DNA from 2 places in the Streptomyces kryoterrae genome. Region 1 is predicted to be linked to the other one. Evidence: riboswitches for the same ligand, from Rfam matches in the RefSeq annotation. Region 1 holds a riboswitch; the other holds the start of a gene.
What was found. Region 1 has a riboswitch for glycine ahead of gcvP (aminomethyl-transferring glycine dehydrogenase). Riboswitches for the same ligand answer to the same signal wherever they lie in the genome.
Positions count from the first base shown of each region.

Region 2: linked by a shared signal. The riboswitch ahead of gcvT (glycine cleavage system aminomethyltransferase GcvT) and the one ahead of gcvP (aminomethyl-transferring glycine dehydrogenase) in region 1 are both predicted to bind glycine.

Region 1 is NZ_CM133358.1:8,600,626-8,612,354, reverse strand. Features, by position in the region: gene ACW4TU_RS38275 (LuxR C-terminal-related transcriptional regulator) at 1-148, shown strand, start outside; gene ACW4TU_RS38270 (PhzF family phenazine biosynthesis protein) at 264-1,073, shown strand; gene ACW4TU_RS38265 (CPBP family intramembrane glutamic endopeptidase) at 1,154-1,954, opposite strand; gene ACW4TU_RS38260 (glutamate-cysteine ligase family protein) at 2,202-3,719, opposite strand; gene ACW4TU_RS38255 (hypothetical protein) at 4,294-4,878, shown strand; gene ACW4TU_RS38250 (DUF5999 family protein) at 5,254-5,448, shown strand; gene gcvP (aminomethyl-transferring glycine dehydrogenase) at 5,591-8,476, opposite strand; glycine riboswitch at 8,657-8,751, opposite strand; gene ACW4TU_RS38240 (PRC-barrel domain-containing protein) at 8,864-9,235, shown strand; gene ACW4TU_RS38235 (DNA polymerase IV) at 9,157-10,614, opposite strand; gene ACW4TU_RS38230 (MerR family transcriptional regulator) at 10,669-11,352, opposite strand; gene ACW4TU_RS38225 (bifunctional nuclease family protein) at 11,636-11,729, opposite strand, start outside.
Region 2 is NZ_CM133358.1:2,978,862-2,990,590, reverse strand. Features, by position in the region: gene glyA (serine hydroxymethyltransferase) at 1-305, opposite strand, end outside; gene gcvH (glycine cleavage system protein GcvH) at 342-719, opposite strand; gene gcvT (glycine cleavage system aminomethyltransferase GcvT) at 878-1,996, opposite strand; glycine riboswitch at 2,031-2,158, opposite strand; glycine riboswitch at 2,159-2,259, opposite strand; gene ACW4TU_RS12520 (AAA family ATPase) at 2,480-3,160, shown strand; gene ACW4TU_RS12515 (enhanced serine sensitivity protein SseB) at 3,254-4,054, shown strand; gene ACW4TU_RS12510 (enhanced serine sensitivity protein SseB C-terminal domain-containing protein) at 4,211-5,023, shown strand; gene ACW4TU_RS12505 (ABC transporter permease) at 5,447-6,445, shown strand; gene ACW4TU_RS12500 (ABC transporter substrate-binding protein) at 6,503-8,254, shown strand; gene ACW4TU_RS12495 (ABC transporter permease) at 8,324-9,331, shown strand; gene ACW4TU_RS12490 (ABC transporter ATP-binding protein) at 9,328-10,419, shown strand; gene ACW4TU_RS12485 (ABC transporter ATP-binding protein) at 10,416-11,693, shown strand.

The DNA.
Region 1 (11,729 bases):
CAACTCCGAGATCGCCACCCGCCTGTCCATCTCACCGACCACGGTCAAGTCCCACGTCAGCCGCATCCTCGCCAAGATCGGCGCACGCGCGCGCGTGCAGGCGGTGGTCTTCGCATACGAGTCCGGCCTGGTACGGCCGGCGGCCTGACCCTCCGCGGCGCCCAGCACCCTCGCCTGACCCACCCGGTCAGCCGCCGAAGCAGGTCCAGCACCCGGGAATTGGCTTTGGTCCCCCACCCCGCCGCCCGTCTAGCGTCGTCCCCATGCGCATTCGAATCGTCGACGCCTTCACCGACCGCCCCTTCGCCGGCAACCCGGCCGGCGTCCTGCTCCTCGACGCCTTCCCGGACGACACCCGGCTCCAGCGGATCGCCCTGGAGGTCAACCACGCCGAGACGGCGTTCGCCCACCGGCTGCCCGAGGGCGGCGAGGCCGACTGGGCGCTGCGCTGGTTCACCCCGGCCGCCGAGGTCGCGATGTGCGGCCACGCCACGCTCGCCACGGCCCACGTCCTGCACACCACCGGCTCCCACACGGGACCCGTACGGTTCGCCACTCTCAGCGGTGTCCTCAGCGCGACGCCCCACGAGGACGGCTCGATCACCCTCGACTTCCCGACCGCCCCGCTCACCCGCGTCGAGCTCCCCGCCGGGGTTGCCGAGGCCCTGGGCGCCGAGCCTCTCGCGGCCTTCGACACCGGCCCGAACATCAACGACCTGCTCATCGAGCTCGCCGACGAGAAGACGGTCCTGGGTCTCACCCCCGACCTCAAGGCCCTCACCGCCCACTCGGAACGCGGCGTCATCGCCACAGCCCGCGCCGACAACCCCGCCGGGGGCTACGACTTCGTCTCGCGCTGCTTCTTCCCCCGGATCGGCATCGACGAGGACCCGGTCACCGGCAGCGCCCACACGGCCCTCGCCCCCTACTGGTCCGAGCGCCTCGGCCGCCCCGACCTCACCGGCCTCCAGGCGTCCGCCCGCACCGGCCTGGTCCGCACGGAACTCCGCGGCGACCGCACCCTGCTGACCGGCCGAGCGGTCACCACCATCGACGGCGAGCTGCTCGTCTGAGGGCATACGGAGGGGCGCACGAACCCTTCGTACGCCCCTTGGCCGTCCACTCCAGCCCTCCCCCCAGCCACCCCGGCCGCTCAAGCCGTGGGCAGCCACCCCACCTTCCCCGCCAGCAGCGCGTACCCGACGAACGCCCCGATGTCGAGCAGTGAGTGCGCCACCACCAGGGGGCCCACGCGGCCCCACCGCCGGTAGAGGTACACGAACACCACCCCCATCACCATGTTGCCGATGAACCCGCCGATGCCCTGGTAGAGGTGATACGACCCGCGCAGTACGGAACTGGCCACCAGAGCCGTCCCCGGGGTCCACCCCAACTGGTTCAGCCGGCGCAGCAGATACGCGACGACGATCACTTCTTCCAGGACGGCGTTCTGCACCGCCGAGAGGATCAGCACCGGGAACTTCCACCACACCTCGGGCAGCGCCTCCGGCACCACCGTGAGGTTGAAACCCAGGCCACGGGCCGCGAGGTAGAAGGCGATTCCGCTGCTGCCGATCACCGCCGCGACGGCGGCCCCGCGGCCGAGGTCGGGCCAGGGCCGGGTGCGGTCGAAGCCCAGCGTGCGCAACCCCTTGCCCTCGCGCAGCAGAAAGTGCGCGACCAGGGCGACCGGTACCAGCGACGTCGTGATGCCGAAGAGCTGCCAGGCGAGGTCCAGCCATGGCCGGCCCGGCGCCGCCGAGGCGTTGAGGGTGGCCGCCTGGTCCTTGAGGCCGCCCGGCTTCGTGACCGAGCCGACAAAGCTGATCAGGGCGGAGACACCGCTCGCCCCGAGCGAAAGCCCCAGAACCAACAGCGTCTCGTCCCGGAGAGTCCGTCGCGACGGCCGCTCCTCAGGAACAGAACCGGCCCCCGCGCCCGCCTCCACCTGCACTCCTGCCTCCAGTTGTGTAGTCCCGCCGCTTCCGGCGTGCGTCCCCTTTTCCCTGCCATACGGCCCGTGCGGCCGATTCAGCTCATACGGCTGTCTCGGGCACGTGTGCTGTTGACCAGGGAGGGACACCACCGTCATGGGACATCACAGCTTGCCCGATCCGCCTGAGGAGGGCGCGGGTGACCCCCGTGCACGCGTCGGCCGCCGCACGGGAGTCATCGCGACGGCACTCGTCGCCCGGGGGCGATCACCCCAGGGGCACCGGCTCCGGCAACCCCACGGGCCAGGTGTGCACCGGCTCTCCGAGGTGCATCAGCTCGCTGTAGCGACGGGTGGTCGCGGCCAGCGCGGCTTCCCGGGACAGCCCCTTCTCCAGCGCCCGGTGGAAGGTGGCCGCCTGCCAGGACGCTCCGTTCGCCCGCCGCCTGCAGCGTTCCTCGATCACCCCGAGGTACAGGTCCCGGTCGGCGGGTTCGACCCCCCACGCGTCGAGGCCGGCCGCGGCGAGCGGCAGCAGTTCGTCACGTACGAGCTGCACGGCGTCGACCTCCGCCGTGCCGCCGAACCGGCCACCCCGGGGCCAGCGGAGCCGCGCGTCGATGCCATACCGGCAGGCGACGTCGAAGTTGGCGGCGGCGGCCTCGAAGGGCAGCCGGGTCCACACCGGCCGGGGCTGCTCGGCGAGCGCCCGCACGACTCCGTAGTAGAAGGCGGCGTTGGCGATGACGTCCGTGACGGTGGGTCCGGCGGGCAGCACCCGGTTCTCGACGCGCAGATGCGGAACACCGTCCGCGATGCCGTAGACCGGGCGGTTCCAGCGGTACACGGTGCCGTTGTGCAGCACCAGCTCGCCGAGCTTCGGCACACCTCCGGCGTCGAGGACGCTCAGCGGATCCTCCTCGTCACAGATCGGCAGCAGCGCCGGGTAGTAGCGCAGGTTCTCCTCGAAGAGGTCGTAGGCCGACGAGATCCACCGCTCCCCGAACCAGGTGCGCGGCCGTACGCCCTGCGCCTGGAGCTCCGGCGGACGCGTGTCCGTGGACTGGGTGAACAACGGGGGCCGCGACTCGCGCCACAGCTCTCGGCCGAACAGGAACGGCGAGTTGGCTCCGATCGCGACCTGTACGGCGGCGATCGCCTGCGCCGCGTTCCACACATCGGCGAACCGCCCCGGAGTGACCTGGAGATGCAGCTGTACGGAGGTGCAGGCGGCCTCCGGAGCAATGGACTTCGACGTGCACGAGAGGCGCTCCACGCCGTCGATGTCGAGCGTGAAGTCCTCGCCGCGGGCTGCCACGATCTGATCGTTGAGCAGGGCGTAGCGGTCGACGTCGGAAAGGTTCGAGGAGATCAGGTCGTCACGCTCGAGCGTCGGCAGAATGCCGATCATCATGATCCCCGCGTCCAGCTCGTTCGCTTTCCGGTGGGCATATGCCAGTGATGTACGGAGCTCTTCGGCGAGGCGATCGAATACCCGGCCCGCGAGGCGGTGGGGGGCAATGTTGACTTCCAGATTGAACATGGCGAGTTCTGTTTGGAAATCTCGGCTCGCGATCCTTTCGAGTACTTGCCCATTCATCATTTTCGGCATGCCGTCGGGCCCGACGAGATTCAGCTCGATCTCCAGGCCCAGGAGATTCTTCGGGCGGTCGAACCGCTTCTCGGCCAGCAGCCGCTCCAGCCCCGTCAGACAGTGCCGGAGCTTGGTGCGGTAGCGCTGGCGATCGGACAGGTCGAACGGCCCCGCCACGACCTTCTCCCCCATCGGAGTGTCCCTCCTCGAATGGGCGGGCCGAAGATCCGGCCGCTGACGTCCCGGGTCACGTGGGATAGTGCCCACCAAACGCGATCGATAACGTCCCGCGTGTTCCCGTCACCCGCTACGCCGGCCGACGCGACCCGCGGCACATTCGCCCGGCATGGCACCGTGGACGGTTCAGGCCGGTGCAACCCGACAGTTTCGCGCACTTGCGAACTCGTGAAAAATGCCGACGCCAATTGGCCGACCGCCTCGGGCACATCCACCGAGGTCATCGTCGTACGACCGGCCGGGAATCGGTGGAAACACCGCTCAACGCCGACTGAACAAGCCCTTGCTCTTCACGCGGAAACCAGTTAGACGAAACATAGTCAGAACACGTGTCGTATAAACTCCGCGAACAAGGGCAGAGAGTCGGCGCCCAGGTCGTGGGTCCTGCCGTCCAGGTGACGTCGGCAGGCCGCACCCCGTCAGCGCACCCGGCCCCCGCCTCTTCGGCCCCGAGAGATTTCGAGAGCAGACAGCGCCGTCCGCCCCCGCCCTCGCGCCACCGTGCCTGTCGAATGAGAGGCGTTCCACCATGCCCCTGCATGTCCCCCCGGCTCCCGCACCCGCACTGCGCACCGTCCTCGCGGCACTCGGTTCCCCCACCGCCGTCCGCGAGGCCCGCACCCCAGCCCTTCGCAACGCCCAGGGGCCGACCGCCCCCGAACTCCCGTTGCCCGTGCACGTCCTGGACCGGATCACCCCCGAGGGCACGTCCGCGACCCGGCTGACCGGGTGGCGCTTCCTGATCCGCGCCGGCGACCGCGCGGTGGCCGCGGCCGAGACCATGCTGACCCCCGACGGCTGGGCCTTCTCGCACTTCTTCGAGGGGCCCTACATCGCCTCCACCGAGCGCGCCCTGCGCCAGGCCGAGACGATGAAGCAGCCCTACCAGGCGCGCCTGCTGTCCGTCCCAGGGCTGTACATGCTCACGCTCTGGCTGCACGGCGACATCACCGCCGACGGAGCCGAGGGCCACCCCGCCGCGACCGACCTGCTCGTCCCGCTGGCGCCGGCCCCGCCGGGTATCGCGGCCCACCGTCCACACCGGGTCGCCGAACTGCTGCCGGTGCTGACCCATCGGGTGACTCCGGCCCCGCTGCTGAGTTCCCCCGCCTGACCGCACACGAGACGACACTCTCCGTATTCCCACGTACCCCGCCGCCGAATTCCCGGCGGCGGGGTACGTTGCTCTTTCGCGCGCGATTACGCTCGTACGAGCCGCCAAGGGTTTGCCCCCGCCCGGACTAGCCCTATCCGGCCATCAGGAACCACCCAAAGGGACAGCCCAGTTGGGCTGAACCGTCCGCCCGGGTGATGCGTCTTGAACCTGTGAGAAGTGGTACGGCTAAATACCTGCGGATTGACGCCCGTGGGGCAACACTGGGTTCGAAACGATTTATCACAACGGGGAGCGGCCATGAACAGTGCTTCGAGCCGCAAAACAGACACCACAGCCATCTCACACTCCATGACAGAGCGAAAGATCCCATCAATGTGCCAGCACCAGCCGCCGTGCCCGACAGCTCACTCCACCGACCGGGAGTCAGCCCGACTCATGGCGCACCACCCGGAACAGGGATGGAGCCTGCTGTGCAATGGCGTCCTCCTCTTCGAGGACACCGGTGAGCTCCTGCCCGACGGTCAGATCATCGCCCCGCACCGCCCAGCGGCGATGACGGCAGCCTGACGGCCGCGCACACGGACGAAGGGCAGCCTCCCGACGTCAGGAGCGACTGCCCGCAGCGACTGCCCGAACAACTGAACAGACGAAGAGGGGCCGGCCCGCAGACACCTGCTGCGAACCGGCCCCGACGCATGTCCGAGGGTGACTACTCCTCGTAGGCGTCCAGCGGCGGGCAGGAACAGACCAGGTTCCGGTCACCGAAGGCCTGGTCGATCCGGCGCACCGGCGGCCAGTACTTGTCCGCCGCCGAGACCCCGGCCGGGAAGACCGCCTCCTCGCGCGTGTAGGCGTGCGTCCACTCCCCGCCGAGCGCGGCGGCGGTGTGCGGGGCGTTCCGCAGCGGGTTGTCGCCGGCCGGCCAGCCGCCCGCGCCGACCTTCTCGATCTCACCGCGAATGGCGATCATCGCCGCGCAGAACCGGTCCAGCTCCCCCAGGTCCTCGGACTCGGTCGGCTCGATCATCAGCGTCCCGGCCACCGGGAACGACATCGTCGGCGCGTGGAAGCCGTAGTCGATCAGCCGCTTGGCGATGTCGTCGACGCTCACGCCCGTCGCCTTGCTGATCGGCCGCAGATCGATGATGCACTCGTGCGCGACCAGCCCACCGGGCCCGGTGTAGAGCACCGGGTAGTGCGGCTCCAGCCGCTTGGCGATGTAGTTGGCGCTCAGCACGGCCACCTGTGTGGCCCGCTTGAGACCGTCACCGCCCATCAGCCGGACGTACGCCCACGAGATCGGCAGAATGCCCGCGGAACCCCAGGGCGCCGCCGAGATCGGCCCCACACCGGTCTCGGGCCCGGCCGCGGGCTGCAGGGGGTGGTTGGGCAGATAGGGTGCGAGGTGCTCCCGTACCCCCACCGGGCCCACGCCGGGACCGCCGCCCCCGTGCGGGATGCAGAACGTCTTGTGCAGATTCAGGTGCGAGACATCCCCGCCGAAGTGCCCCGGCTTGGCAAGCCCCACCAGCGCGTTGAGGTTGGCCCCGTCGACGTACACCTGCCCGCCGGCCTCGTGCACCTGGGCGCAGATGTCGGCGACATGCTCCTCGAACACACCGTGCGTGGACGGGTACGTGATCATCAGAACCGAAAGCTCGTCCCGGTACTGCTCGATCTTCGCCCGCAGATCCTCGACGTCGATCTCACCGTCCCCGGCGGTCTTCACGACGACGACCTTCATGCCGGCCATGACGGCACTGGCCGCGTTGGTCCCGTGCGCGGACGACGGGATCAGACAGACCGTCCGCTGCTCATCGCCGTTGGCACGGTGGTATCCGCGTACGGCGAGCAGCCCGGCCAGCTCGCCCTGCGAACCGGCGTTCGGCTGGAGCGACACCTTGTCGTACCCGGTGACCTCGGCGAGCTGCTCCTCCAGTTCACGGATGAGCGTGAGGTAGCCCTGCGCCTGCTCGGCGGGCGCGAAGGGGTGCAGCTGGCCGAACTCGGGCCAGGTGACCGGCTCCATCTCCGTGGTCGCGTTGAGCTTCATGGTGCACGAGCCCAGCGGGATCATGCCCCGGTCGAGCGCGTAGTCACGGTCGGCGAGCCGGCGCAGGTAGCGCAGCATCGCGGTCTCGGAGTGGTACTCGTGGAAGACGGGGTGCGTGAGGATCTCGTCGGTGCGCAGCAGCGCCTCCGGCAGCGTGTCCTCGGCGTCCGCGTCGAGCGCCTCGATGTCGCCCTCGACCCCGAACGCGGTCCACACGGCGCCCAGTTGAGCCCGGTTGGTGGTCTCGTCGCAGGAGACGGACAGCCGGTCGGCGTCGACGAGGTGCACATTGACCCCGTGTTCCCTCGCGGCGGCGGCGACCTCGCCGGCCTTGCCGGGCACCCGCACGGTGAGCGTGTCGAAGTAGGCCCCGTGGACGACCTCGACGCCGCCCGCCGTCAGCCCCGCGGCGAGGATCGTGGCGTACCGGTGGGTGCGCCGGGCGATGGTCCGCAGCCCCTTGGGCCCGTGGTGGACGGCGTACATGCCTGCCATCACGGCCAGCAGGACCTGGGCCGTACAGATGTTGCTGGTCGCCTTCTCGCGGCGGATGTGCTGCTCCCGCGTCTGCAGGGCCAGCCGGTACGCCTTGTGCCCGTCCGCGTCCACGGAGACACCCACGAGCCGCCCGGGCAGGCTGCGCGCGAACTGCTCGCGCACGGCCATGTATCCGGCGTGCGGCCCGCCGAAGCCCATCGGCACGCCGAACCGCTGGGTAGTGCCGACCGCGATGTCCGCGCCGAACTCACCGGGCGAGGTCAGCAGCGTCAGGGCGAGCAGGTCGGCGGCGACGGTGACCACGGCGCCGAGCCCGTGCGCCTGCTCGACGACGGGCTTCAGATCCCGTACGGCACCAGAGGCGCCCGGGTACTGAAGGAGCACACCGTTGATCTCGCGCCCGGCGATGTCGTCCGGGATGCCCGCGCTCAGGTCGGCGACGACGACCTCGACACCGACGGGCTCGGCACGTGTCTCGATCACGGCGATGGTCTGCGGCAGGGCGTCCGCGTCGACGAGGAAGAGCCCCTTCTTGTTCTTGCCCATGCGCCGCGACAGCGCCATCGCCTCGGCGGCAGCGGTGCCCTCGTCGAGCAGCGAGGCACCGGAGGTGGGCAGCCCGGTGAGGTCGGCGACCATCGTCTGGAAGTTCAGCAGCGCTTCGAGGCGCCCCTGCGAGATCTCCGGCTGGTACGGCGTGTACGCGGTGTACCAGGCGGGGTTCTCCATCACGTTCCGCAGGATGACCGGCGGGGTGAAGGTCCCGTAGTACCCGAGTCCGATCATGGACGCCAGCACCTGGTTCCGGTCGGCCAGCGACCGCAGCTCGGCCAGCACCTCGGCCTCGGTACGGGCACCCGGCAGATCGAGGGCGTCGGCGTTCCTGATCACATCCGGGACCGCGGCGGCCGTCAGCTCGTCGAGCGAGCCGTATCCGACCTGCGCGAGCATCTTGGCCCGGTCCTCGTGGTCCGGCCCGATATGACGCCGCTCGAAGGGCGTTCCCTGTTCGAGTACGGCGAGCGGAGTGCGGTGGGCGGTCATTACGGAGGCCTCCTGGTCGTCGCGACCTTCGAGGGGCACCACGGCAGGGGTGCCCGAACGGCCTCCCCCTCTGTCATCTCAACCTGAGAGCTTCACCGGGCCGCCAACGCACTGACGTCCCGGCTTTCACCGTCGGTGAGAGCGAAAGCCGTCGGCTTCCGCTCTTCTTTCCAGAGTGACCTCGTCCGTGCGGTACAGGGGCCTGAGAGATTCCGGGGAGGATTTGCTCCTTCGGCGCCCTCCGAGGTTCCGGAGGACTCTCCCGCACGGGGTCAGCAGCCACTGGCCAGCCTATCAGCGGGCCTCACACACACCTTCGAGTGGCCGCCTTCCCCGAAGTACTCTTTTGTAGTGCTTACGGATGATTTGCGACCATTGGGAGGGCCCGTGCAGACCGACATCGATCCGCGCAACCTGATCGGCCGCAAGGCCTTCGACCGCAACGGCGCCAAGATCGGCACGATCGACGAGATCTATCTCGACGACGCGACCGGAGTGCCGGAGTGGGCGGCCATAAGGACAGGGCTGTTCAGCAGGGACGCCTTCGTGCCCCTGGAACCCAGCGAACTGGTCGACGGCACACTGCGCATCCCCTTCGAGCGGGCTCTGATCAAGGACGCTCCCGACTTCGGCGTGGGCCGCCACCTCTCCCCCGAGCAGGAACTGCAGCTCTACCACCACTACGGCCTCGACGTGGCGCCCCCTCCCCCGTTCCCGGACCACGACTTCGGCAGGCTGGCGGGCACGGAGGACGCCTGATCCGACAACTCCTCATCCGGACCGTCGGGTCCTCGCGGCGCGAGGGTCACCAACGGCAGCGGGTCCGCCGGCTCCAGTGCGGGATCGTCGGTCCGGAACGTACGCACCCGCCCCGGCTGTTCCGCTTCCGGCGTCTCGAACCGGACGGTGACCCGCCCCAGCCCACTCCCCTGCACCCATCCATGCCCGAAGTCGGCATGCCGTACGTCGTGCCCGGTGGTCCAGTGCCGCTCGACGGGCTGCTCCTCCTGCCGTTCCCCACCCTCGCGCTCGGCCTCCTCCACCGGCTCGAGTGCCGCCAACTCCCCGGCGGCCTGGGCGAACAGATCCTCCTGCGTGTAGTCGGCGAGGCCGCTCACCCCGACCCCGAGCAGCCGGACTCCCCCGGTGGTGTCCACCGCCTCCAGGAGCCGGGCCGCCGCCTCCCGCACCACCCCGGGGTCGTCCGTGGGCCCCCGGAGCGTCTCGGACCGGGTCAGCGTGGAGAAGTCGTACCGCCGCACCTTGAGGACGATGGTCCGCCCGGACAGCCCGGCACCGCGCAGCCGACGCACACACCGGTCCGCCAACCGCTGCACCTCCGTCCCCACCCGGACCCGGTCGTGGATGTCCACGTCGTAGGTGTCCTCGACCGACACGGACTTGGTCTCCCGCGCGGACACCACGGGCCGCTCGTCGTGCGCCAGCGCCATCGCGTACAGCGCGTGACCGTGCGCCTTCCCCAGCAGCCGTACGAGTTCGGCCTCGCCCGCCTCGGCCAGTTCGTCGACCGTGCTGATGCCGGCCCGCCGCAGATGGTCCCCGGTCGCCGGGCCGACCCCCGGCAGGGTCCGCACCGACATGGGCCCGAGCAGCGCCCGCTCGGTCCCCGGTTCGATCACGACCAGCCCGTCCGGCTTGGCCTGCTCCGAGGCGATCTTCGCGAGCATCTTGGAGGCGGCGAGCCCCACCGATCCCGTGAGCCCCGTGACCGCTCGTATGTCCGCGCGCAGCCTGGTACCGGCAAGCCGCGCCGACGCCTCGTCCCAGGCCGCCTCACCGGCCTCCAGGTCCACGAACGCCTCGTCCAGGCTCAATGGCTCCACCAGGGGCGACAGGGCGTGCAGGAGCCCCATGACCTGCTCGCTGATCACCTTGTAGAACCCGCCCCGGGGCACGAGATAGGCGGCGTTCGGCGCGAGTCTGCGCGCCTGCGCCATCGGCATCGCGGAGTGCACCCCGAACACACGGGCCTCGTACGACGCGGTGGCCACCACCCCGCGCGGCCCGAGCCCGCCCACGACAACGGCCTTCCCACGCAGACTCGGCTTGGACGCCTGCTCCGCCGAGGCGAAGAAGGCGTCCATGTCGAGATGCAGGATCGTGGGCGCGTTTCTCACATCACCGATGCTGCCCTACGCCACTGACAATGCCCCGGAACCCAGGAGCGCCGCTCAGACCGCCCGGTTGCGCCGCCGCGCCAGTTCGTCCGTGGGATTGAGCCCGACGAGCGTCTCGCCGGTGTCGACGCGCTCCCCGTGCAACTGCGAGAGAGCGCTTTCCACATCCCGCCACACCACGCCGACGGCGATACCGAAAATGCCCTGCCCGCCCTGGAGCAGCGCGTGCACCTCGTCGGGGGAAGTGCACTCGTAGACCGTCGCGCCGTCGCTCATCAGCGTCATCCGCTCCAGATCCCGGAACTCACACGCCCGGAGATGCTGGACCGCCGTACGGATGTTCTGCAGCGAGACACCGGTGTCGAGAAAGCGCTTGACGATCTTCAGGACCACAACGTCCCGGAAGCTGTAGAGCCGCTGCGTCCCCGATCCGTGCGCGGGCCGCACGCTCGGCTCGACCAGGCCGGTGCGCGCCCAGTAGTCCAACTGCCGGTAGGTGATGCCGGCCGCCGCGCACGCCGTCGGGCCGCGGTAGCCGATCTCCTCGGACGCCATGGAAGTCGCCCCTCCGCTGCCTGTTACAGCCGTCGGCCGCTGTGGAACGTGATCGGCCGCGCTGCCGTGATGAGGGTTCCCCCAGCTCGAGCGGAGCCGAGAGTCTGGGGGAGGGTACGGGCCGCTCTCCCCCAGACCGCGTCCGGGGGCACCCCCAGCCGTACCGTCGCCGCTGCTTCTCACGCCGACCTCCGTCCTTGAACTGCCTTCTCGACGGTAGGCAGTCACCAGGGGTGCGTCAACGATCGCCACACTCGGCACGCCGAGTGATAATCACCCAAGGAGTGGTTTCCCGTACCCCACCGCGGGGAAAGGCTAGCCGAATGTGCTCCGCGTCGGCCGCAGGACGCTCTCACACGCCGCTGACAATTGCCATCATCCGTGACATCGCGGGCCAAAAGACGCGCCCCACCGACCAGTGGGTCCGTGGGGCGGCCCGAGCCTCGTCAGCCGTCGCTGTCGCGGCTCACTGGCTGTTGGTCCCGAAGTCCTCGGGAGAGATCTGGTCGAGGAACTCGCGGAACTTCTCCACCTCGTCCTCCTGCTCGTCCGGGATCGCG
Region 2 (11,729 bases), 5.6 Mb from region 1:
TTGGCGGAGGCGCCCGAGTGCGGCTGCACGTTGGCGTACTCGGCGCCGAACAGCTCCTTGACCCGGTCGATCGCGATCTGCTCGGCGACGTCGACGTGCTCGCAGCCGCCGTAGTAGCGGCGGCCGGGGTAGCCCTCGGCGTACTTGTTGGTGAGAACCGAGCCCTGGGCCTCCATGACCGCGACCGGAGCGAAGTTCTCCGAGGCGATCATCTCCAGGGTGGACTGCTGGCGGTTCAGCTCGGCGTCGACGGCGGCGGCGATGTCGGGGTCGAGCTCGTGCAGGGGAGTGTTCAGAAGCGACATGGGGTCAGTACGTCCTTACGTCCTTGTGCCTGGGGCTCAGCTGCCGGAGAACGCGGTGTACTCGTCCGCGGAGAGCAGGTCGCCCGGCTCCTGGGAGACGCGCACCCTGAAGAGCCAACCGCCTTCGAACGGGGCGGAGTTCACCAGCGACGGGTCGTTGGAGACGTCCTCGTTGACCTCGGTGACCTCACCGGTGACCGGGGAGTACAGGTCGCTGACGGACTTGGTCGACTCCAGCTCACCGCAGGTCTCACCCGCGGTCACCGCGGCACCGACCTCGGGAAGCTGGACGTACACGACATCGCCGAGCGCGTTGGCCGCGTGCTCGGTGATACCGACCGTCGAGACGCCGTTCTCGGCGCCCGACAGCCACTCGTGCTCCTTGCTGTAGCGCAGCTGCTGGGGGTTGCTCATGGCCTGAATTCTCCTGTACGCGGGGGACTGGTCATGCATGGGGTGCTACGCAGGGAAACTGCCTGCCCGTCAGCGGGCAGGACACGGGATAGGAGACACGGGATACGGGATCGGGTTGCGTCTGACGCCGGAGCGGCCGGCCGGGACGACAGCCGTGGCTACTTCCGGCGCCTGTAGAAGGGCAGCGCCACGACCTCGTACGGCTCGTGGCTGCCCCGGATGTCCACGCCCACGCCCGCCGTGCCCGGCGCCGAGTGCGTGGCGTCGACGTACGCCATCGCGATCGGCTTCCCGAGCGTGGGGGAGGGGGCGCCCGAGGTGACCTCGCCGATCACCCGGCCGCCGGCGACGACCGCGTACCCGGCGCGCGGGACACGCCGGCCCTCGGCGACCAGGCCGACGAGTACCCGCGGCGGCTCGTACGAAGCGCGCTCGGCGGCCTCGCGCAGGGCCGCGCGGCCCACGAAGTCGCCCGCCTTCTCGAACTTGACGACCCGGCCGAGGCCGGCGTCGAAGGGGGTGAGGGAGGTGGTCAGCTCGTGCCCGTACAGCGGCATGCCCGCCTCCAGGCGCAGCGTGTCCCGGCAGGACAGACCGCAGGGGACGAGCCCGGCGGGGGTGCCCGCGTCGGTCAGCGCCTGCCACACCTTCTCCGCGTCAGCCGGCGCCACGAACAGCTCGAAGCCGTCCTCGCCGGTGTATCCGGTGCGCGCGATCAGGGCGGGGACGCCGGCGACCGTGCCGGGCAGACCCGCGTAGTACTTCAGGCCGTCGAGATCGGCGTCGGTGAGGGCGGCGAGGATGCCGGGGGCCTCCGGGCCCTGGACGGCGATCAGCGCGTACGCGTCCCGGTCGTCGCGGACCAGCGCGTCGAAGCCGTCGGACCGCTCGACGAGGGCGTCCAGCACGACCTGCGCGTTGCCGGCGTTGGCCACGACCAGGTACTCGGTCTCGGCCAGGCGGTAGACGATCAGGTCGTCGAGGATGCCGCCGTCGGCCCGGCAGATCATGGTGTAGCGGGCGCGCCCGACGGCGACGGAGGCGATGTTGCCGACCAGCGCGTAGTCCAGCAGAGCGGCGGCCTCCGCCCCCGTCACGGTGATCTCGCCCATGTGGGAGAGGTCGAAGAGGCCGGCCTTCGTGCGCACGGCCAGATGCTCGTCGCGCTCGGAGGCGTACCGCAGGGGCATGTCCCAGCCGGCGAAGTCGGTCATGGTGGCGCCGAGCGAACGATGCAGGGCATCGAGCGCGGTCGTACGCGGAGGGGTGCTGCTCATCGGTAGTGCTCCCAGGGCATGACGGCGAGGTCGTTCCTCCCCATCTGTCATCGGAACCTGAGAGGTTCGTCGTGACCGGAAGCGTGAAAACGCAGGTCACTGACTTGCACCTTGGGTGGAGCCACTGGTCACGACGACCCGCGGCCCGCTTTTCAGATGTGCCTCGCCCGCGCGGTAACGGGGCCTGAGAGATTCAAGGGAGGGACTTGCTCCTTCGGCGCCCGGGTACCCATAGGTGCCCGGAACTCTCCCGCGCGGATTCAAGCGGCCGGTATGCAGTTGGCGGGCACATCATCGCACGCATTCCCCCGGCACGGCAGGGGGACCCTTCACAGGGGGGACACAGCCCCGCCGCAGGGGCGCATATCGCCCTGTAGCAGGCCTGTTGCAGTAAGCGGACCCAACCGAGAGGCGCCGCGTATTACCTTCTCTTTACACTCGACGGGGACGGTACTTCCCGACCCCCATGGGAGGACGATCACGGTGAACAGGACTACGGCGTACGCGACGGCCTCGGCCCTCGCGCTGACCGACGCGCTGCCCAACCAGCCGGCCGCCCCGGCCCGGGAGGCGTGCGCCGCGCGCCCGGAACCCGTGATCCGCGACCTGCGGGAGCGCTCGGGCCACAGCCCGCACGGCCTCACCTTCGGCGCCCGCGACCTCGTCGTGGTCACCGGCCTGCCCGGCAGCGGCAAGTCCACGCTGATGCGCCGGGCGGTGCGCGCCACCGGCATCGACTCCCAGAACACCCGCGACCACTGGGACGCCCGTACGCCCTCCTTCCTCCCGTACGCCGTCTACCGCCCCCTCGTCCGCCTCGCCCACTACGCAGGACTGCGCCGCGCCCTGCGCTCCGGCGCCGGCGTCGTCGTGCACGACTGCGGTACGCAGGCCTGGGTGCGCGGCTGGCTGGCCCGCGAGGCCCGCCGCCGGGGCGGCACCCTGCATCTGCTCCTCCTCGACGTCACCCCGGACGAGGCACTGGAGGGCCAGCGCGAACGCGGCCGGGGCGTCTCGCGGTACGCGTTCCTGCGTCACCGCCAGGCCGCCTCGCGGCTGCTGCGTTCGGTGGAGAAGGGGAATCTGCCGGAGGGCTGCGGCTCGGCGGTGCTGATCGACCGCGACGCGGCGGACATCCTGCGCAGGATCGACTTCGCGGACTGACCACCGTGGTCGCCGGGGCCGGTTAGGGTTTTGCTCATTAAGGGACTCCCACCCAGGGACTCATGACAGCGGTTCACAGCAGGCGGTAGGCAGATGGACATCCCGGCGGACTTTCCCCCGGACTTTCCCGGGGGCTTCCCCGCACAGGCACACCCGCACTCGCACGGCGGGTGGCCCGGCAACGAGCTGGAGGAGGTGCTCTCGGCCTCCCTCGGGGTCCCCGGCGCGGGCGCCCGTATCGTCGAGGTCCTCGGCCGCAGCTTCGTCTGGGTCCCCCTCCCGTCCGGCGGCGGCCCCTACACCGGCCCCCTCGACCTGCCCACGATGGACATCCAGGGCCAGGCGTACGTGCCGGTCTTCAGCTCGGAGGAACAGTTCCGGCAGGTCGTCGGCGGCCATGTGTCGTACACCGTGGCCCCCGCCGTCGAGTTCGCCCGGGGCCTGCCGCCCCAGGTCGGCATCGCCGTGAACCCGGACGGCATGGTCGGCGTCCCGCTGCCCCCGCAGGCCGTGGCCCAGCTCTGCCGCTCCGGCCGCACCGTCCTCGACGGCGTCGGCGGCGGACGGGTCCGCCTCTACGAGCCCGACTGGCAGGAGGACCCGGTCGCCTTCCTCACCGCCGCGGCGACGGAGTTCGCGGGCACGGGCGTGGTCCGGACGGCCCGCCGCTGCCTGGCGGCGATCGAAACGGCCGCCCCCGTCATGTTCGTCGGCGTCGAACTCTCCCCCTGGGACCCGCTGGCCCGCACCATCCCGATGGACGCCCTGGCCAGAGCACTGGGCCACACACCCTCCCCCTGGCCGGTGAACCTGGTCTTCCTGGACATAGCCCAGGACCCGGTGACGGACTGGCTGCGGGAGCGGGTCCGCCCCTTCTACCAACACGGCTACTGAAAGCGCCCCCAAGGCACGCGGAGACCTCCGCGACCAGCCACGAACCACCCGCACTCCGCCGACAACACCAGGCCCCGAGCTCTCACCGGCCTACCCTGCGGAGCGCCTAAGCTAAGAAGCGCACAACTCGGTCAGGGTTACGAAGGGTCGGTAATGGTGAGCGCGTCGGGCACGGCCGCGGCCGGTCAGGTCGAGCACATGCTGCGCCAAGTCACGCCCGGGCGTTACGACGCCTACGAGGCGCTCCTGCGCGCCCTCGCGACCCCGTCCTCCGGCCGGATCTGGATGCTGCTCTGGCACGGCCAGGCCGGCTCCCCCGACGCGCAGTACGGAAACATGCAGGTCGACGGGTACGGCTACGCGCCCTGTGTCACCTCCGCCCAGGAACTGTCGGTCAGCGGCTGGAACAGGTCGTACGAGGTCGTCGACGGCCTCGACGTGGCCCGCACCCTCTACCCGGACCAGTACGGCCTCTGGCTCAACCCGCACTCCCCGGGTGGCGGCGTCGGCATCCCCTGGCTCGACCTGCGCCGGATCGCGGCGGGCCTGGAGCGCCAGCCCGCCGGCCCGCTGCGGCTGGCCGAACCCGGCATCGAGATCCCGCAGTTCTACGCCCTCCTCTCGCAGAACGCCCACCGCACCCCGGCGGTCCGCTCCCTGCGCCGCGCCTGGGTGCAGCCGGCGCTCGGCGCGCCGTATCTGGCCATCGGGCTGGACGTGTACGACACGTCGCCGCCCGCCGTGGACTCGGTGCGCGCGATGATGCAGCAGTCGATCGGCGCGGTCCCCGACGGGCTGCCGGTGTCGACGGTCGCGATGTCGGACGAGCGGGACCCGGTCGTGATGTGGCTGCGCGCGAACGCCCGGCCGTTCTACGACCGGGAGGCGCACGCGATCGCCGCGCCGCCCCAGACCCCGCAGGCTCCGGCCGGTGGATACGGGTATCCGCCGGCGCGGGGTCGTTACTGAGTGGATCTTCACACGTACGGCCGAACTCACGCGCCACGGTCTCCGCGCGTAGATAGCGACGGATAGTCGCGATAGGGTTTGGATGTCCCTTCTGTACCAACTGCGCCGCGTCCGAGGGGCGTTACCCGCTGTTCGGATAACGGAATCCACAGGACAGCATCACGTTTGCGCATACTTTCGCCGACAGGTCTTTCACGTGATCGCCGAATCACTGAAGACTCGCCTGTCAGACGATGGGGTCATCGATCCTGCGGTCGGCAGCGCATGGCTAAGTCGACTAATCAGCACGGATCGTCAGCAGGAACGAACAGTCGGTTACCCGGGCCGCACCATCTGCGGCCCGTACCCGGCGAGCAAGTGAATCAAGCCGCAGACAGCGGCAGGCGTAGGCCGGTCACCACCGGCGAGAGGGGTCGGGTCACTGTGACCGCACCGATCGAGACCACCGCAGCGGCAACCGAGGTACAGCCGGAGGCTGTGCTCGTCGGTGCCGGCAAGGGGCAGATCGAGGGCCGTTCCCTGGGGCAGATCGCCTGGTCCCGGTTCAAGAGGGACAAGGTGGCGGTCGCCGGTGGCGTCATCGTCATCCTGCTGGTCCTGGTCGCGGTCCTCTCCCGGCCCATCCAGGCGCTGTTCGGCCTCGATCCCAACGCCTTCAACCAGGATCTGATCGACCCCAACAGCTCCCTTCCCACGAGCGGCTTCGGCGGCATGAGCTGGGACCACCCGCTCGGTGTCGAGCCGAAGTTCGGGCGCGACATCGCCACCCGCATCATCGAGGGCTCCTGGGTCTCGCTGGTCGTCGCGTTCGGCGCGACGATCCTGTCCAACGTGATCGGCACGGTCCTCGGTGTGGTGGCCGGCTACTACGGTGGACGGGTCGACACGGTCATCAGCCGACTGATGGACACCTTCCTGGCCTTCCCCCTCCTGCTCTTCGCCATCGCCATCTCCGCCACGCTCCAGGGCGGCGCGTTCGGCCTTGAGGGGCTGCCGCTCCACATCAGCGTGCTGATCTTCATCATCGGTTTCTTCAACTGGCCCTACCTGGGACGCATCGTCCGCGGCCAGACCCTGGCCCTGCGCGAGCGCGAGTTCGTCGACGCCTCCCGGGGGATGGGCGCGAAGGGGCCGTACATCCTCTTCCGCGAGCTGCTCCCGAACCTGGTCGGCCCGATCATCGTCTACTCGACGCTGCTCATTCCGACCAACATCCTCTTCGAGGCCAGCCTGAGCTTCCTGGGCGTCGGCATCCAGCCCCCGCAGGCGTCATGGGGCGGGATGATCAGCGAGGCCGTCACCTACTACGAGGTCGATCCGCAGTTCCTGATCGTGCCCGGCCTCGCGATCTTCGTCACCGTGCTGGCGTTCAACCTGCTCGGCGACGGTCTCCGCGACGCTCTCGACCCGCGCAGCCGCTGATCAGCGGCTGCGCCGAGAGTCCATCAAGATTTCCAACAATGGAGGAAGCAGACCATCATGCGAAGGTCAGCGCTGGCCGCGGTTGCGGCCATCGGTTCTGTGAGCCTGCTGCTTGCAGGCTGCAGCAAAGCCGATGACAACGAGGGCAATGACGGAACGAAGTCGGCTGGGGCCAACGCAGCGACCAAGGACGTCGTCAACGCCTCGACCAAGAAGGGCGGGACGGTCACCTACGAGTACTCCGACGTCCCGGACTCCTTCGACCCGGGCAACACGTACTACGCGTTCATGTACAACCTCAGCCGGCTGTACGCCCGCCCGCTGATGACCTTCACGCCCGGCGCGGGCGAGAAGGGCAACGAGCTGGTCCCGGACCTCGCGGCGAGCCCGGGTGTGCCGACCGACGGCGGCAAGACCTGGACGTACAAGCTGCGTTCGGGCCTGAAGTACCAGGACGGCACGGCGATCACGTCGAAGGACGTGAAGTATGCCGTGGAGCGCTCCAACTTCGCGCGTGACGTGCTCTCCCTCGGCCCGAACTACTTCCAGCAGTTCCTGGCCGGCGGCGACAAGTACAAGGGTCCCTACAAGGACAAGAGCGCCGGGGGCCTGGCCTCCATCGAGACGCCGGACGACACCACGGTCGTCTTCAAGCTCAACCGCGCCTTCCAGGAGTTCGACTACCTGGTCGCCACGCCGCAGACGGCTCCGGTGCCGCAGGCCAAGGACACCGGTGTCGACTACGTCAAGAGCATCGTGTCCTCGGGCTCGTACCAGTTCGAGAGCTACCAGGACGGCAAGCAGGTCACCCTCGTCCGCAACAAGAACTGGGACGCGTCGACCGACCCGCTGCGCAAGCAGTACCCGGACAAGATCGTCGTCAAGCTGAAGGTCAACGCCGAGACGATCGACCAGGACGTCCTGGCCGGTAACGCCATCGACCTGGGCGGTACGGGTGTCCAGGCCGCGACGCAGGCAAAGGTCGTCAACTCCGCCGACCTGAAGGCCAACACCGACAACGCCTATGGTGGCCGTCTCGTCTACCTGGCGATCAACACCAAGCTCGCGCCGTTCGACAACGTCGCCTGCCGCAAGGCCGTCGAGTACGCGGTCGACAAGGTCTCGGTGCAGACCGCCGAGGGCGGCCCGATCCGCGGTGACATCGCCACCACCGTCCTCCCGCCCGACATCCCCGGCTACGCGAAGTCGGACGTCTACGCCACCACCGGCAACAAGGGCGACGTGGCCAAGGCCAAGGAGCAGCTCCAGGCCTGCGGCAAGACGACGATCAGCACGAACATCTCCGCGCGCAGCGACCGCCCGGCGGAGATCGACGCGGCCACCGCGATCATCAACTCGCTGAAGGCCGCCGGCATCAACGCCAGCCTGAAGCAGTACCCGTCGGGCAAGTACTTCACCGACAACGCGGGTGTCCCCGAGTTCGACAAGAAGAACAACATCGGTCTGATGATGATGCAGTGGGGTGCCGACTGGCCTTCCGGCTACGGCTTCCTGCAGCAGATCCTGCACGGTGACGCGATCGGCGCGTCCGGCAACACCAACCTGTCGCAGCTCGACAACCCCGATGTCAACAAGACGCTGGAGACGGCGATCGGCACCGAGGACAAGGCGGCGCGTGACGCCCAGTACACCGAGGTCGACAAGAAGGCCATGGACGAGGCAGCCCTCGTTCCGCTGACCTACTTCAAGGTCCTGCTGTACCGCCCGGCCGGCTTCACCAACCTCGTCTCCTCCTCGGCCTTCAGCGGTCAGTACGACTACCTCAACATCGGCACGACCAAGAAGTAGCCCCGGAAGGCAGGTGAAGGCATTGGTGCCCGCGGGCTTAGCGGCCCGCGGGCACCAGCGCCGGTCCCCGTGATCTCGTACATCCTCCGCCGGATGGCCGCGGCAGTGATCCTGCTGCTGGTCGTCACCGCGGTCACCTTCGCCATCTTCTTCGTACTGCCGCGGTTCGCCGGTCAGACCGCCGACTCGCTGGCCCAGCAGTACATCGGGAAGAACCCGTCGGCGGCCGATATCGCCGCGGTCAAGCACAACCTGGGACTGGACCAGCCCCTCTACGCCCAGTTCTGGCACTTCATCAAGGGGATCGTGGTCGGTGCCACCTACGACCTCGGCCCCACCACGGCGCACTGCGACGCGCCCTGCTTCGGCTACTCCTTCAAGACCCACCAGGCGGTCTGGCCGGAGCTCACCTCCCGCATTCCGGTGACGGTCTCGCTGGCCGCCGGTGCAGCGGTGCTCTGGCTGGTGTCGGGTGTCACGGCCGGTGTGGTCTCCGCGCTCAAGCCGCGCTCGTTCCTCGACCGCACCTTCATGGGCATCGCCCTCGCCGGCGTCTCGCTGCCCATGTTCTTCACGGGCAACCTCGCACTGCTGCTCTTCACCTACCAGTGGCCGATCTTCGGGCGCACGTACGTCCCGTTCACCGAGAACCCCGCGGAATGGGCCAACACCCTCTTCCCCGCGTGGTGCTCGCTCGCTCTCCTCTACTCCGCCATCTACGCGCGGCTCACCCGCTCGGGCATGCTGGAGACGATGAACGAGGACTACATCCGTACGGCACGCTCCAAGGGCCTGCGTGAGCGCAAGGTCGTGGTCAAGCACGGACTGCGGGCCGCCCTGACCCCGATCATCACGATCTTCGGCATGGACCTCGGTCTGCTGCTCGGCGGAGCCGTGATCACCGAGAGCGTGTTCTCGCTGCCCGGCATCGGCCAGTACGCGGTACAGGGCATCACCGACAACGACCTGCCCAAGATCCTCGGTGTCACCCTGCTCGCCGCTCTCTTCGTCGTGATCGCAAATCTTCTGGTGGACCTGCTCTACGCGGCCGCCGACCCGCGGGTGAGGCTCTCGTGACCGAACTGTCCAGGACCGGCGCCGCGGTGGGCGAACCCTCGCCCTCGAACGCGCCCAGTGCCTTCCTCGAAGTCCGCGACCTCAAGGTCCACTTCCCGACCGACGACGGCCTGGTCAAGTCCGTCGACGGACTCAGCTTCCAGCTGGAGAAGGGCAGGACCCTCTCCATCGTCGGCGAGTCCGGCTCCGGCAAGTCCGTCACCTCGCTGGCCATCATGGGCCTGCACCGGCTCGGGGCACGCGGCAAGAACGTGCAGATGTCCGGTGAGATCTGGCTGGACGGCAAGGAACTGGTCGGCGCCGCCCCGGACGAGGTGCGCAAGCTGCGGGGCCGTGAGATGGCGATGATCTTCCAGGATCCGCTGTCCGCGATGCACCCGTACTACACGATCGGCAACCAGATCGTGGAGGCGTACCGCGTCCACCACGACGTCAGCAAGAAGGTGGCCCGCACCCGGGCGATCGAGATGCTCGACCGGGTCGGCATCCCCGAGCCCAACAAGCGCGTCGACGGCTATCCGCACGAGTTCTCCGGCGGTATGCGCCAGCGCGCGATGATCGCGATGGCGCTGGTCAACAACCCCGAACTGCTCATCGCGGACGAGCCGACCACCGCCCTGGACGTGACCGTCCAGGCGCAGATCCTCGACCTGATCCGGGACCTGCAGAAGGAGTTCGGCTCCGCGGTCGTCCTCATTACCCATGACCTCGGCGTGGTCGCCGAGATCGCCGACGAGGTCCTGGTGATGTACGGCGGCCGGTGCGTGGAGCGCGGTCCGGTCGACGAGATCTTCGAGCAGCCGCAGCACCCGTACACCTGGGGTCTGCTCGGTTCCATGCCCCGCATCGACCGGGAGACCTCCGACCGGCTCATCCCCGTCAAGGGCCAGCCGCCGAGCCTCATCAACGTCCCCTCGGGCTGCGCCTTCCACCCGCGCTGCCCGTACGCGGACATTCCCAAGGGCGACGTCACCCGTACCGTGCGCCCGGAGCTCCAGCAGGTCGCCGGCGGGCACTTCTCCGCCTGTCACCTCTCGCCGGAGGACCGTACGCGGATCTGGACCGAAGAGATTGCGCCGAAGCTGTGAGTACTGCATCCTCCCGGGGGACGACCCCCGGACCCCCAGCAGAAGAGCAGGTCGGCCGGGACAGTCGGCGCGACCTGGCCACCGACGAGCGTGAGGTACTGCTCAAGGTCGAGGGCCTGGTCAAGCACTTCCCCATCAAGAAGGGGATCCTGCAGCGTCAGGTCGGCGCGGTGAAGGCCGTCGACGGCATCGACTTCGAGGTGCGCAAGGGCGAGACCCTCGGCGTGGTCGGCGAGTCGGGCTGCGGCAAGTCGACCATGGGCCGGGTCATCACCCGCCTCCAGGAACCGACCGCCGGCTCGATCCACTTCGAGGGCCAGGACATCACCCGGCTGAACGCGGCCGGGATGCGTCCGCTGCGGCGGGACATCCAGATGATCTTCCAGGACCCGTACGGCTCCCTGAACCCGCGTCACACCATCGGCTCGATCGTCTCGGCGCCCTTCCGGCTCCAGGGCGTGGAGCCGGAGGGCGGGGTGAAGAAGGAGGTCCAGCGCCTCCTGGAGCTGGTGGGCCTGAGCCCCGAGCACTTCAACCGCTACCCGCACGAGTTCTCCGGCGGCCAGCGCCAGCGCATCGGCATCGCTCGTGCGCTCGCCCTGAAGCCGAAGCTGGTCGTGGCGGACGAGCCGGTGTCCGCGCTGGACGTGTCGATCCAGGCGCAGGTCGTGAACCTGATGGACGACCTCCAGAAGGAACTCGGCCTGACCTACGTGATCATCGCGCACGACCTGTCCGTCGTACGCCATGTCTCGGACCGGATCGCCGTGATGTACCTCGGCAAGATCGTCGAACTCGCCGACCGGTCCTCCCTGTACGAGGCGCCGATGCACCCGTACACCAAGGCCCTGATGTCGGCGGTGCCGGTACCGGACCCCAAGCGCCGGGGCGCCAAGAGCGAGCGCATCCTGCTCAAGGGCGATGTCCCGTCGCCGATCGCGCCGCCGAGCGGCTGCCGCTTCCACACCCGGTGCTGGAAGGCGACGGAGATCTGCAAAACGACCGAGCCCCCGCTCCTGGAGCTGAGGCCCGGCCAGCAGGTCGCCTGCCACCACCCGGAGAACGCGGCGGACCAGGCCCCGCAGGACACCGAACTGCTGACGGCGGCCCGGGAGGCGGTGGAGCTGGTACCGGACTCGGTGGCAGCGAAGCCGACGGAGAAGCCGGTGGTGAAGTCGGCGGACAAGGTCGCGGAGACACCGGTGGAGAAGCCGGTTGCCGAGGCGCCCGCCGACGCCGCTCCGAGTGACCCTCAGGAGTCGACCGGCAAGTAGGCATGACGAGTTGGCAAAGTCATGTACATGGCTGAA